One region of the Bariatricus sp. SGI.161 genome, then DNA from elsewhere that is predicted to be linked to it. Evidence: predicted binding sites of a transcription regulator. Region 1 holds the regulator's gene; each other region holds the start of a gene.
What was found. The regulator HrcA, encoded in region 1, represses chaperone genes, less so after heat shock. The targets are predictions, from matches to a motif close to TGTTAGCACTCNNNNNNNNNGAGTGCTAACA.
Positions count from the first base shown of each region.

Region 2: clpB (ATP-dependent chaperone ClpB) is a predicted target of HrcA. The motif match lies at 2,003-2,033, and genes of this name have one in related genera.
Region 3: ACQRBH_RS05540 (Hsp20/alpha crystallin family protein) is a predicted target of HrcA. The motif match lies at 1,652-1,682, and genes of this name have one in related genera.
Region 4: ACQRBH_RS03735 (co-chaperone GroES) is a predicted target of HrcA. The motif match lies at 1,886-1,916, and genes of this name have one in related genera.

Region 1 is NZ_JBNPLX010000005.1:32,362-35,828, forward strand. Features, by position in the region: gene dnaK (molecular chaperone DnaK) at 1-466, opposite strand, end outside; gene grpE (nucleotide exchange factor GrpE) at 505-1,206, opposite strand; gene hrcA (heat-inducible transcriptional repressor HrcA) at 1,224-2,267, opposite strand; gene ACQRBH_RS04225 (hypothetical protein) at 2,837-3,130, opposite strand; gene ACQRBH_RS04230 (Crp/Fnr family transcriptional regulator) at 3,236-3,467, opposite strand, start outside.
Region 2 is NZ_JBNPLX010000015.1:83,139-86,605, reverse strand. Features, by position in the region: partial or broken gene ACQRBH_RS10420 (D-2-hydroxyacid dehydrogenase) at 1-620, opposite strand, end outside; tRNA gene ACQRBH_RS10415 (tRNA-Gly) at 683-753, opposite strand; tRNA gene ACQRBH_RS10410 (tRNA-Pro) at 769-843, opposite strand; gene ACQRBH_RS10405 (C39 family peptidase) at 1,110-1,973, shown strand; gene clpB (ATP-dependent chaperone ClpB) at 2,096-3,467, shown strand, end outside.
Region 3 is NZ_JBNPLX010000007.1:6,570-10,036, reverse strand. Features, by position in the region: gene ACQRBH_RS05550 (magnesium transporter CorA family protein) at 1-334, shown strand, start outside; gene ACQRBH_RS05545 (HdeD family acid-resistance protein) at 478-1,011, opposite strand; gene ACQRBH_RS05540 (Hsp20/alpha crystallin family protein) at 1,084-1,524, opposite strand; gene ACQRBH_RS05535 (sensor histidine kinase) at 1,874-3,382, shown strand; gene ACQRBH_RS05530 (response regulator transcription factor) at 3,375-3,467, shown strand, end outside.
Region 4 is NZ_JBNPLX010000004.1:68,475-71,941, reverse strand. Features, by position in the region: gene groL (chaperonin GroEL) at 1-1,543, opposite strand, end outside; gene ACQRBH_RS03735 (co-chaperone GroES) at 1,578-1,862, opposite strand; gene ACQRBH_RS03730 (MarR family winged helix-turn-helix transcriptional regulator) at 2,079-2,510, opposite strand; gene ACQRBH_RS03725 (AAA family ATPase) at 2,610-3,467, opposite strand, start outside.

The DNA.
Region 1 (3,467 bases):
CATATGCCAGAGCTGCAGCTGTAGGCTCGTTGATGATACGTTTTACATCAAGACCTGCAATCTTACCAGCATCTTTTGTTGCCTGGCGCTGAGCATCGTTAAAATAAGCAGGAACTGTGATAACAGCTTCTGTTACCTTTTCTCCAAGATATCCTTCTGCGTCTGCTTTCAATTTCTGAAGAATCATAGCAGAAATCTCTTGTGGAGAATATTTCTTGTCATCAATTGTAACTCTGTAATCGCTGCCCATTTCTCTCTTAATAGAAGAGATTGTTCTCTCAGCATTTGTTACTGCCTGACGTTTTGCAGGTTCACCTACCAGACGCTCTCCTGTTTTTGAAAATGCTACAACAGATGGTGTTGTTCTTGCACCTTCTGTATTTGCGATGACCGTTGGCTGGCCACCTTCCATAACAGCTACACAACTGTTTGTTGTTCCTAAGTCAATACCTATAATTTTGCCCATTATAAAGACCTCCTAATTATTTTAAAATGAAGTTCAATTTAGTTTGCTACTTTTACCATACTGTGTCTCACTACAGAGTCACGGTACATATATCCTTTTTGGAATTCTTCGGCTACAATATTCTCACCAAAGTTTTCATCCTCCACATGCATCACTGCATTATGGAAATCAGGATTGAACTCTTTGCCTACCGCTTCGATAGGCTTGACCCCTACTCCTTCCAGTGTAGTCAATAACTGTTTATACACCATCTCCATTCCTTGGATGAAGGGATCGTTCTTTTCTTCTTCCTTGACACCATCAAGCCCACGCTCGAAATTGTCAACTACCGGAAGAATCTTATCTATGATATCTTTCGCTCCTATTTCATACATCTGGGATTTTTCCTTTTCTGTACGCTTGCGGAAGTTATCAAACTCAGCCATCTGACGAGTAAGTCTGTCTGTCAGTTCTTCGATCTTCTCGTCCTTTTTATCTTTTTTATTCTTCTTGCCAAATATCTTTTTTTCAGATTTGGATTCATCACTGTTCTTGGCTTCTGCTTCGTCAGCAATTTCATCTGATTCAGCATCTTCTTTTGTAGCAGCGTCCGCTTCTGATTCTACTTCATTATCTCTTTCGTCGCCAGTTTCTTCTGCAGCTTTTTCGTCGGCTTCTGTCTGCTCTGCAACAGCTTTCTTTGCCTCCTCAACTGCTTCTTTTACCATCTCTTCCTGGCTCTTCTCCTGATTATTTTCCAAGGGTTATTCCACCTTTCTTATTCTTTTTTATGAAACATCCGATCCAGCTCATTCTGAAGCCGTTTCATAGATTTCAATACATGTTCATAATCCATTCTTTTTGGTCCGATAATACCTATGGTTCCCTTCATGCCATCTCCCAATTCATAAGTTGCGGTGACAACACTACAATCCTTCATAGTCTGTACCGGTGTCTCATCACCAATATATACCTGAATCCCTGTATTATCTTCTTTTGCCAGCGTCTGTGTCACTAGTTCCGTCAATTGCTGCTTTTCTTCAAAAGCACTGATAATTTCCTGAGCACTCTGATTATCACTCAATTCCGGGTACTTAAATATGTTCGTAGCACCACTTGTATAGATCTGCATATCTTCATCGATCTGAATGGCATCCGCTACTGCATCCAGAACATTTCCAATCACTGCACTGTGTATTCCAGCCTGCTCTTTCAGCCTTGCAATCAATCCAAGATTAATCTCTTCAATAGACATACCATTTAACGTTGTGTTAAGAAGCATATTCAACTTCAATAAATTTTCATTACTGAGTGGTTCATCTATATTAATAATCTTGTTCTTAATCACATTACCGCCAAGTACGATCACCGCAATGATCTGTTCCTCGTCTACCATAGACAACTGAATGAACTTAATTTTATTCGCGCTGTTCATTGGTGTAGAGACCATTGTTGCGTAATTCGTATTACTGGCAAGAACTTTCGCTGCCTGCTTCAGAAGCTGTTCCATCTTGTCTGCCTTATCCAGCATCTGCTCCTGCATCTCATTCAGTTCCTGTTCCTTCTCTTCCATCAACATATCAACATAAAGTCTATAGCCCTTATCCGAAGGAATTCGTCCAGCAGACGTATGTGGCTGTATAATGTAACCAAGCTCTTCCAGATCAGCCATCTCATTACGAATCGTTGCAGAACTCAGATTCAAATCCGTATATTTTGAAATCGTTCTGGAACCAACAGGCTCGCCGGTCTCAAGATAATTCTGAATGATTGCATGCAGAATTTTTAATTTACGATCACTAAGTCCATGATCCGCTATCATCTGTACTCCTCCTTTCGGATTTCCCTGTTAGCACTCGAATTTAAGGAGTGCTAACATCTTCGACTATTAATGTATCACTATGGTTTTCATTTGTCAACATAGTTTACATATTTTTTATAAAATGAATTTAGATGAGGGAGGATTCCTGCGCATGATGAAAAGTGGAAAAGTATTATCAAAAATCTATCGAAATAACGATGAATAATATAAAAACATCGTTCCCCATTGTGTTACGCACTGGGAATACCTCTCGGATGAGATCGTTCAGTAATTGAGAATGTCAGGCGCAAGGGAGCTGGAGCATCTGGCCTGTATCCGTCTAGCCAAGCGCTAGGATCCGTTACAGAACAAAGAGCTGCAATTCCGTGTGAGAATTTGGCATCCAGCCAAATTCGAAAGGACTGCTGAATCGAGAAATTATCCAAATTTCTCGGTGAATCAGTCCGGTCACGAAATTGCAGCTCTTTGTTCTGTTATGGATTCCAAGCGAAGGATACCGGATACAGGCCAGCCGCTCCAGCTCCCTTTTGCCGTACACTCCTCAATTACCAACTAACGCATCTAAATTCCTAACTAAGCTCGATTTTTTCTGCTTCTTCCGGCTTAAACTCATTTTCAAGGTCATAGATATTATGTCCGGTAGATTCACCCAATACTCTTCCTTCTAATGAGTAGCAACGAATAAATCTCTTTGGATCAATACTGGACCAGTGTTCTACATCCCAGCTCATATAACCATCTGCGTCAGATTTCTTTTCTTTCAGATATAAATCTACCTGACGTCCATCCTTCATGATCTGGATCAATCCTTTTGTTCCATCCACTTCTAATTCTTCCTTTTTTACTGAATCGTAAACTTTCATGATATTCCCTCCTAAAATGTAAATTAGGAATCTTCCAGCGAAGCATTCCCCAATTCGTTCTATAACTGATTATACATTTTAAATAATAAAAACTCAATGTTTTTTCTACTTTAGCCAAAACTCACTTCTGCACATATCAAGAATACCTTCTTTTTTTAGTTTCCCCAGTTCCGTTGACATCGCACTCCGCTCCACACAGAGATAATCTGCCAATTCCTGTCGGTTAAATGGAATGGTAAAATGCCTGCTTCCTGCTCTTTTTGATTGTTCGGACAGATAAGATAATAATTTATCTCTAGTAGTTCGTTTTGAAATATGGCGGATCTTTTCTCCCAGC
Region 2 (3,467 bases), on a different contig from region 1:
AATGGGGCATGGACGGAGATGATATCAGAGGTCATCAGTAAGGTGTCCATGTCTACCTGATGATAACCGTCTTGTGGAGCACTTCCAGATGGAGATGCGTAGATGATATGACAACCAAATGCTTCAGCAATGGAGGCAACTCGTCTGCCGATATTGCCCAGTCCGATAATACCCCAGGTCTTTCCTTTTAATTCATAAAAATGTTCGGCAAAATGTGTAAAAATCGTATCATTTACATAGTGTCCTTTTTTTACATAGTCATCATAATAGCGCAATTTCTCTAATAAGTAGAAAAGCATGGCAAAAGTATGCTGCGCAACAGATTCTGTGGAATATCCAGCTACATTACGCCAGGCAATGCCGCGACTGTCCAGATAATCTTTATCCAGGTTGTTAGTTCCTGTTGCAGTTACACAGACAAGTTTCAGGTTTTTTGCCTGTCCAATCGTAGTTTCGTTAATCTGAACTTTATTGACAACAAGAACATCAGCATCAGTGACTCTGGCAGGTACCTCATCAGAAGTAGAAAAAGCGTACTTTACAACTTCTCCCAGTTGGTCGTAGCCAGACAGATCAATATCATCTCCGATTGTTTTGGCGTCTAGAAATACAATCTTCATACATGTGCCTCCTTTTAATATTATTGGTAATTTGAGCTCGTTGTAAAAATGAGCATGAAAAAAGCGGGTGATGGGAATCGAACCCACGTATCCAGCTTGGAAGGCTGGTGTTCTACCATTGAACTACACCCGCATGTTGTTATAAATATCGGGGTGACAGGATTCGAACCTGCGACCTCCTGGTCCCAAACCAGGCGCTCTAGCCAAGCTGAGCCACACCCCGATGAAATTGTTAATTAAAATCACTCTCGTGAACGAGTTATATAATACCATCTTTTTTGAAAAAAGGCAAGAGGAAATTATCAAAGAATGTTAAAAATTTTTCAAAATTTTTTCTGGGACGGATTAAGAATTCTTTAAGTTGTCACATAACCACGGGTGGAGTATAATTACTGTCATGAAGTTTTGCAAACTGAGATTATGTCATCGGACATAGTTATGATATAGATTCATTGAATGATTTAGATCAACGAGAGGATGAGTAACTAGATGTACCAGCAAAAAAGAAGAAAGAAATATTCTAAACGCAAGCAACAAGTAAGGCGTCAATTGCTAGTGATAACGGGAGTCTTGTTAATGATTATCGTGGCTCTGGTAAGCTGCCAGATCCAAAGACATAAAAAAGAAGCAGAAGTAAAGGAAACCACGAAGATTACACAACAAGAAAAAGAAGAGAAGGAGACTGTAGAAACAGAAGCCCAGAGATTGGAGCGTGTAAAAAGGGAAGCCAAGGAAAATGGATATCCGGAAGGTGTCATCGATCTTCTGGGCAAGAATAAAGAAACGATTGATTTTGTAGAGGATTATGGCGAGAAAAAGGATGACCCCAGTGCTGATACCATAGGGAATGATCTGGAAGCAGGAGAGATTCCACAACTGATCCAATGGGATGAACGTTGGGGATATGCACCTTATGGAACAAGTATCGTGGCCGTCAGCGGCTGTGGACCTACTTGTCTTTCCATGGTAGCGGCAGGACTTAATGAAGACCCGTCGATTACGCCTGCCAAAGTGGCGGCATATGGTACGGAGAATTCTTATGTAGATGAGAATAATGATACTTACTGGAAATTCATGAGTGAGGCCGGAGCAAACTGGAATCTGTCCTGCTACGAGGGGTTGCTTTCGGAAGAACAGGTGAGCGCAGAACTAACAGCCGGACATCCAATTATCTGCAGTGTAGGGCCAGGAGATTTTACGAAAATTGGGCATTTCATCGTGTTAACGGGGTATGAAAGTGGAAATGTTACGGTCAATGACCCGTTTAGCCAGAAAAACAGTGATAAGACTTGGGTATATGCAGAGATTGCAGACCAGATAAAAGCAATGTGGATTTATTCTTTGAAGGAATAGATTCACATGATTTCCAAAAAAACTGAAAATATTAGCACTCAACACTTGACAGTGCTAACAAAAAGCGTTATTGTTATATTGTAAATAGAACAATAACGCTTTTTATATAGGAGGTTGTCAGTATGAATATTAATAAATTTACGCAAAAATCATTACAGGCTGTTCAAGGCTGTGAACGTGTGGCATTGGATTATGGCAACCAGGAGATTGCACAGGAACATCTGCTCTACGCATTGCTGACGCAGGATGACAGTCTGATTCTCAAGCTGATTGAGAAGATGGGACTCGATAAAAGCAGCATGATCAACCGGGTGGAAGAAGCACTCAGGAAGCGCCCGAAGGTTCAAGGCGGACAGCAGTATGTAGGACAGGATCTGAACAATGCACTGGTTCATGCGGAAGATGAGGCAAAGCAGATGGGAGATGAATATGTTTCTGTTGAACATCTGTTTTTGTCCATTATGAAGTATGCAAGCAAAGAGATGAAGACGATTTTCCGGGAGATGGGAATCAGCAGGGAAGGATTCCTGCAGGCATTATCTACAGTCAGAGGCAATCAGCGCGTGACCAGCGATAATCCAGAGGATACGTATGACACTCTGAATAAATATGGTTCTGACCTTGTAGAACGTGCCAGAGAGCAGAAGATGGATCCAGTCATTGGACGTGATTCCGAGATCCGTAATGTGATTCGTATTCTGTCTCGTAAAACGAAGAATAATCCGGTTTTGATCGGAGAACCGGGAGTAGGTAAGACGGCAGTAGTTGAAGGCCTTGCTCAGCGTATTGTGCGTGGAGATGTACCGGAAGGCTTGAAGGATAAGACCATATTCTCACTGGATATGGGTGCGCTGGTAGCAGGTGCGAAATATCGTGGAGAGTTCGAGGAACGTCTGAAAGCAGTGCTGGAGGAAGTAAAGAACAGCGACGGCAGAATTATTCTTTTCATTGATGAGCTCCATACGATTGTAGGTGCAGGTAAGACAGACGGTGCCATGGATGCCGGCAACATGTTAAAACCAATGCTGGCAAGAGGAGAGCTGCACTGTATCGGTGCTACGACCCTGGATGAATATCGTCAGTACATTGAGAAAGATGCTGCACTGGAACGTCGTTTCCAGCCGGTAACCGTAGATGAGCCTACCGTGGAAGATGCCATTTCTATTCTGCGTGGACTGAAAGAGCGGTATGAAGTATTCCATGGCGTGAAGATTACAGATGGTGCTCTGGTAGCAGCGGCAACATTGTCAGACCGCTATATTTCCGATCGTTTCTTACCAGATAAGGCGATTGACCTGGTGGATGAGGCATGTGCCCTGATTAAGACAGAACTGGATTCTATGCCGACAGAGCTGGATGAACTGCGGCGTAAGATCATGCAGATGGAGATTGAAGAGGCTGCACTTAAGAAAGAAGATGACCGTCTCAGTAAGGAACGGCTGGAACACTTGCAGCAGGAGCTTGCAGAGCTTAGAGAAGAGTTCGCAGGAAAGA
Region 3 (3,467 bases), on a different contig from region 1:
AATTTCTATCATCTGTAATACAGAACAGTGGAATCGTTATGCACTTCGTACAGAACGGCTGCAAAACCATGTACAGTTGCTTCGGGAGAATATACTACAGTTACGGGAATTGTACCAATCTCAGCAAGATGCACAGCAGAATAAGATTATGTGTATTCTGACGGTTGTCACAACGTTATTCCTTCCTTTGACACTTTTGACTGGATGGTATGGTATGAATTTTGTAAATATGCCAGAGCTGCAGTGGAAATACGGATATGTTGCAGTGATTGCAATTGCAGTAATAACAATTATTCTGGAACTTATTTATTTTAAAAAGAAAAAATTGTTGTAGGATAAGATTATCCGTAGAGAGCAAGAGAATTGTTTTTGAAATTAGCTATTCGTTAAAAAAGGCTGCACACAATTTTGTATGCAGCCGAATCTATATGAAGAGGTGCCTTTTTTCCTCCTTGGCAATGTTATTTTTGTTATATTTTACATCCAGAAGCGATTGGAAAAGCATCCACGTATAACAGATACAATACCCTGTAGGATCAAGAAAAATCCGATTACCCAGGCCATAGCTGCAATACTTGCAAATGGATGTGTGAATGACAGAAAACCAATCACAGTCAGCAGGATTCCAAGTACTGTAAACCAGCCCCAGCCCTTTACTCCCAGTTTTTGAAGGTCGAAAGAATTAACCAGTTTGGTGATACCTGAAAAAATCAGCCACATTCCTAAAATAAAGGAAATAGTCATTGCTGTAAACCATCCATTTCCCAAAATGAATAAAGACATCAGTATGGTCAGAATGCCGTCAGCAAGAAACCAGCCAGAGCCTGCCATATAATCATGACCGGCTGCAAATATCACAATATCTATAATGCCGGAAAACATCATGGCAACTCCAAAGATAATGGGAAGACCATAAAGAATTTCTCCAGGATTCCTCAAACATCCGATCCCGATTATAATCAGAAAGATTCCGGCTAAAATCCATAATACTCTTGATGTCGTTTTACTCATATCAAAAACCTCTTTCCTGCTTGTATTTAGCTTTTAAAACAGGCAGGGGGTTTATTCCCTGCCCGTTTGAGATTAACCTTCGATGGCAATATAATGTGAGTTGTTTTCTACTGCCTTCTGCTTTTTTGGAACAGTAAAGGAAAGAATACCATTTTCAAATTTCGGATGGATGTCTTCTCTCTGAACATTATTTCCTACATAAAAGCTTCTGCTTACATTTCCGGCATAACGCTCGCGGCGGATATATTTTCCTTCCTTATCTTTTTCGTCTTTATCCAGACCTTTTGCCGCACTTACGGTTATGTAACCATTTTCAAGCTGGATCTGAATCTCGTCTTTCTTAAATCCCGGAAGATCAATGGCCACTTCGTAAGTGTTGTCTTTTTCCTTCACATCGGTCTTCATGATATGGGGAGCATGTTTCCCATACAATTTTTTATCGATGTCCGGGAAAGCAAAATCATCCAAAAAATCATCAAATAAACTTTCTCCAAAAATACTAGGCATTAACATAAGTCATATCTCCTTTCATGACATAAACTAAAGTTTGCACTATCGGAGAAACCCGAAGTGTTGATTTATGAATATCAGGAAGAGAAATCATTTCCTCTTCCTTGTTCTATGTGTAATATAACACCTGGATTAGCACTCGTCAATAGAGAGTGCTAATAATTCTGTGAAGATTTTGTGAATTTTGTGAACCATGCGAAATTTTGTGATTACTGATATTAGATTCAGAGGAATTAATCCTGGATGTTAATTATTATTTGAGCAGAAACAGAATGCCATGTTTCCTGGGATTGGAAAAACAAACTGTGTGTGCTATACTTAACGAGATTAATATGATAATAAAGAGGTGATCATGATGATTAAAAGGAAAGAAATCCTGTATAGCCTGTTGAAATTGTCGGTTATCGTATTTGCAGCCACCATACTTGGGAAGATTTTTACAGAGCTTGGATTTCCGGAGACGAATATTGTTGTGATGTATCTTCTGGCTGTTCTACTGGTTGCGAGATTTACATCGGGATATCAGTACGGGATTTTATCTGCAGTAGTTTCACTTATATGCTATAATTATTTTTTTACAGAACCTTATCACACCCTTGCCGTAAATGATCCGGGATATCTGATCACTTTTTCAATCATGCTGATAACTTCATTTCTTACAAGTGCTCTGACAACAAAAGAAAAGCTTTTAACGAAAGAAGCAAATGAAAGAGGGGAAGAAAGCCAGATTTTATATATGCTTTCCAGTAAGTTGTCTGATGCGGCAGATATGGAAGCTGTTTTGAAAATTGCAGCAGAAAGTATCAGCCATTTGCTTCAGGTAAATGTCGGATGCATTTATGTTGGAAGGCAGTCTGAACCAATTTACATCCAGCAGTCAGGAAAAGAACAGATTCACAGAAGTGTGCCAGATGCAGATGAGATTCGGAAGATATATACAGATCTTCGAACCGAATATCTGGAAGAAGAGGAAGGTTATGGATACCCGGTCAACGGACGGGAGCATCTGCTGGCAGTGGTCAGAATTGATAAAACCGTGTATACAAAACAGCTGCAGGAAAAGAAAAAATTACTGCATTCTATCATGGAGAATGTTTCCATGGCAATGGATCGGATTGAAGTAACGATAGAAAGAGTGCGTGACAGAGAAAGCATGGAACGGGAGAGAGAACGTGCGAATCTTTTGCGTGCAATCTCTCATGATCTTAGGACCCTACTGTCGGGTATCATGGGGACATCGGAAATGCTGATGGATATGACAGACAAAGAAGACAGGCGTCAGGAACTGCTTCAAGGAATTTATCAGGACGCAGACTGGCTGAAATCATTAGTCGAAAATATCTTAAGCCTGACCAGGCTGCAGGATGGTAAAATTGTGATACATAAGGAAATGGAAGCAATCGAAGAGGTGATTGGCTGTGCAATCGCTCATGTGGAACGGAGCTTTCCAGAGCGGGAGATACAGGTAGAGATACCGGAAGAGTTCCGGTTAGTGCCTATGGATGCAAAGCTGATTGAGCAGGTAATAACCAATCTGTTGGACAATGCAGTGAAACACACAAGACCGCGGGAGGCCATTACTGTTTCTGCCAGTTACACAGAAGATACACTACTGGTTTCTGTCCGGGATGAAGGAGAGGGAATTGATGAAGCAGATGTTCCCAATCTATTTAAAATATTTTATACTTCCAAGACCCGTTCGGCTGATGTGAAGAGAGGAATCGGGCTGGGGCTTACGATCTGTGAGACAGTGGTAAATGCCCATGGTGGAACAATCACCGGGCGGAACCGGACGGATAGAAAGGGAGCAGAGTTTATCTTTACATTACCTCTCCCGGAAGGAGGAAGAGAAATTGTTTAAAGAAAAAATATTGATTATAGAAGATGATGTACAGATACAGAATTTTATGGTTTATACATTGGAAAATGCAGGTTTTTCTGTGGAA
Region 4 (3,467 bases), on a different contig from region 1:
TCAGAAGTGTAGCCGCTACGCTGACGGCATTTGCAAGTGCATGTTTTGTGACCTTGACAGGATCGATAATTCCTTCTTTGAGCATATCTACATACGTTCCATGAATTGCATCGAATCCAATTCCATCTTCACTTTCTTTTACTTTATTTACAACGACAGAGCCTTCCAGTCCTGCATTTTCTACAATCGCGTAAAGCGGTGCTTCCAATGCTGTTGCTACAATCTCTGCACCTGTCTTTTCATCGCCCGTCAGTGTTGCTGCAAGTTCATGGACTTTCTTCTGTGCATGGATATACGCAGATCCGCCGCCGCTGATAATTCCTTCAGACACTGCAGCTTTGGTAGCGTTCATTGCATCTTCCATACGATATTTGGCTTCCTTCATCTCGGTCTCTGTTGCTGCTCCGACACGGATCACTGCAACACCGCCGCCTAATTTGGCAATACGATCCATCAGTTTCTCTTTGTCAAAATCAGATGTTGTATCTGCCATCTGTCTTCTCAGGCTGTCAATTCGTTCTTCCACTCCGGCTTTGTTACCCGCGCCATCAACGATGGTTGTATTCTCCTTGGTAACTTTCACGGATCTGGCACGTCCAAGCATATCCATTGTTGTGTCCTTCAGCTGCATTCCAAGATCGTCCATAACGACCTGTCCACCCGTCAGAGTTGCAATATCCTGCAGCATTTCTTTCCGATTATCTCCGAATCCAGGAGCTTTTACTGCAACAACCTTTAAGGTTCCTCTTAATCTATTTACGATCAATGTAGTAAGAGCTTCGCCTTCTACATCTTCTGCAAGAATCAGAAGCTCTTTTCCCTCTCTCATGATATTTTCCAGAATCGGAAGAATGTCCTGAATATTAGAGATCTTCTTATCCGTCATGAGGATATATGGATTCTCCATATTGGCAACCATCTTCTCTTTGTCATCACACATATAACCGGAAAGATATCCATTATCGAACTGCATACCTTCTACCACATCAATTTCTGTCTTCATGGTCTTGGCTTCCTCAATGGTGATGACTCCATTCTCTCCGACCTTTTCCATCGCATCTGCGATCATCTCACCAACTTCTTCGTTACCGGCAGAGATGGCGGCAACCTTTGCAATATGATCTTTTCCAGTTACCGGCTGGCTCATCTCCTCCAGCGCTTCACAGACAGCATCGGAAGCTTTTTTCATACCTTTTCTCAGGATGATCGGATTCGCTCCGGCCGCAATGTTCTTCATTCCCTGGTTGACAAGTGCCTGTGCCAGAACGGTTGCTGTTGTCGTTCCGTCACCTGCGATATCATTCGTCTTCGTTGCAACCTCTTTAACCAGCTGCGCACCCATGTTCTCGTAGTGGTCTTCCAGTTCAATATCCTTTGCGATTGTCACACCATCATTAGTGATCAATGGCGCACCATAAGACTGCTCTAATACTACGTTCCTTCCTTTTGGTCCAAGTGTTACTTTTACAGTGTCTGCAAGTTTATTGACACCTATCTCCATTTTCTTTCTTGCATCAATATCAAAACTAATATCCTTTGCCATAATGAATTCCTTCTTTCTCTGAACTTTTCAAAATCTATTCTACAATTGCCATAATATCGCTCTGATCTACAATAATATACTCTTCATCATCTATCTTAACTTCTGTTCCGGCATATTGAGAATATATAACTTTATCCCCTTCTTTTACCTGCATACCGCTACATTTTTCGTCGTCTCCCTTTCCAGGTCCAACCGCGATCACAACTGCATCCTGTGGTTTTTCTTTGGCACTGTCTGGCAGGATAATTCCAGATTGTGTCTTCTCTTCTGCTTCCTGTTGCTGCAAAATAACTCTGTTTCCTAATGGTCTTAATTTCATTACAATAACCTGCCTTTCATTTTTGTCAGCACTCTTTCTATCCGAGTGCCAGGTTTAGTTTAAAAAATATATTACTCCTCGCGAAGTAATTATTTTAATTTTAAACTGTTTATTTTTAAAGTATTATATCACTTGTTTTTTCTTTGTCAACAGAGTTTATACTTTTTTTTAAATAAAAATGCAAAGCATATTTTTATACCTTGCATTTTCATCAGACTATATGATATTTTCTATATTACTTTTTATCTTCAAGGAAACTTCCAGAAATACCCGAAGTTCTTCTTCTGATATTCCCTGCAGGATCTGCCGGTTCATCTCTTCTCTTCTTTTTGCCATCTCTGCAACAATCTCTTTCGCAGAATCCAGTACTTCATAATGCACATATCTACGATCATTTTCGTCTGGAATCGCCATAATAAACTTCCGCCTGCACAGACTGTCAACCGCCTGTGAGATATGGCCCCTGTTCATCATTAATTGTGTATGGATATCCGTGGGAGTGTTATGGCTGCCGCAACGGGATAAGAAATACAAAATCTCTAATTCTGCTTTTTTCAAGTCATATTTCTGGCGTAATTCTATACTTTGTTCATCCAACAGTTTCTTAAACTGTCCGCCTTGCAAGATAGATTCCATCTGTCCGTCCATAACATCACCTACTTTTTCAAATATTAAGTATCATTTTATCAAATAAGAGAATGTAAGGCAATAAAGGACTTGCGAATATTTATGCTCAAGAATAACAAGCTATTCTCTTTTTTCCCACTTTACTTCTGCTTTCTTGCCATAATGCGCCAGCCCAACATAATACACTGTCCCTTCCATCTGTGCATCATACTTCTTTTCCTTCGCCTGCCGTATTGCATCCAGTGCCAATTCTTCCAGACTCTGTGACTTGTCTCTGGTATATTTGAATTCCAGTATCATATGTGGCAGTTCTGGTTTTCTGGCATAAAGGAGAATATCTCCCCTTCCCATTCCACTCTCCCGGTTACTTTGCACATCATAATATGGATGCAGAAAAGTACACATTCCTAGCATCATCATATGATAGCTGTTCTCACTTTTTAAATCATGACAGGATGGCAGATTCATTAGAATCCACTGATATTCTTCTGCAAATCTCTCCATAGCCTCTGTTCTCAGATTCAAGAGCATCAGGTCAATATGTCCTTCTTCTACCTGCATATAAAATGCTGTAAGTTCCTGAAAAGCCTTCCACACTTCATAATTTGGAATCCGAAGCTTATAGATTCCTTCACTTAATTCCTCCTGGACCGTTACCATCCCTGCGTTGATTAACAGTCCCCAAAGAGAAGCATCATCCTGCTTCTCATAATATGCCATTGACAGTTCTGCACTGACAGTTGCTGTTCCTTTTTCAATCAATTCATTATAGCCACGGGAAAAAGATTCGCCCCGCTGCGCAAGTGCATTTTTAATGATACTGTTCTCACTGGTATTCAGCCAATAGGCTTCTAGCTTCTTTCTGGATGCATAACATGTTACCGACCACGGATTATATACCTCCTCTGTACCGAACAGATATCCGTCATACATTGCCTTAATATCACTTGAAAATTCCAGTTCACAATATTGCAAAAG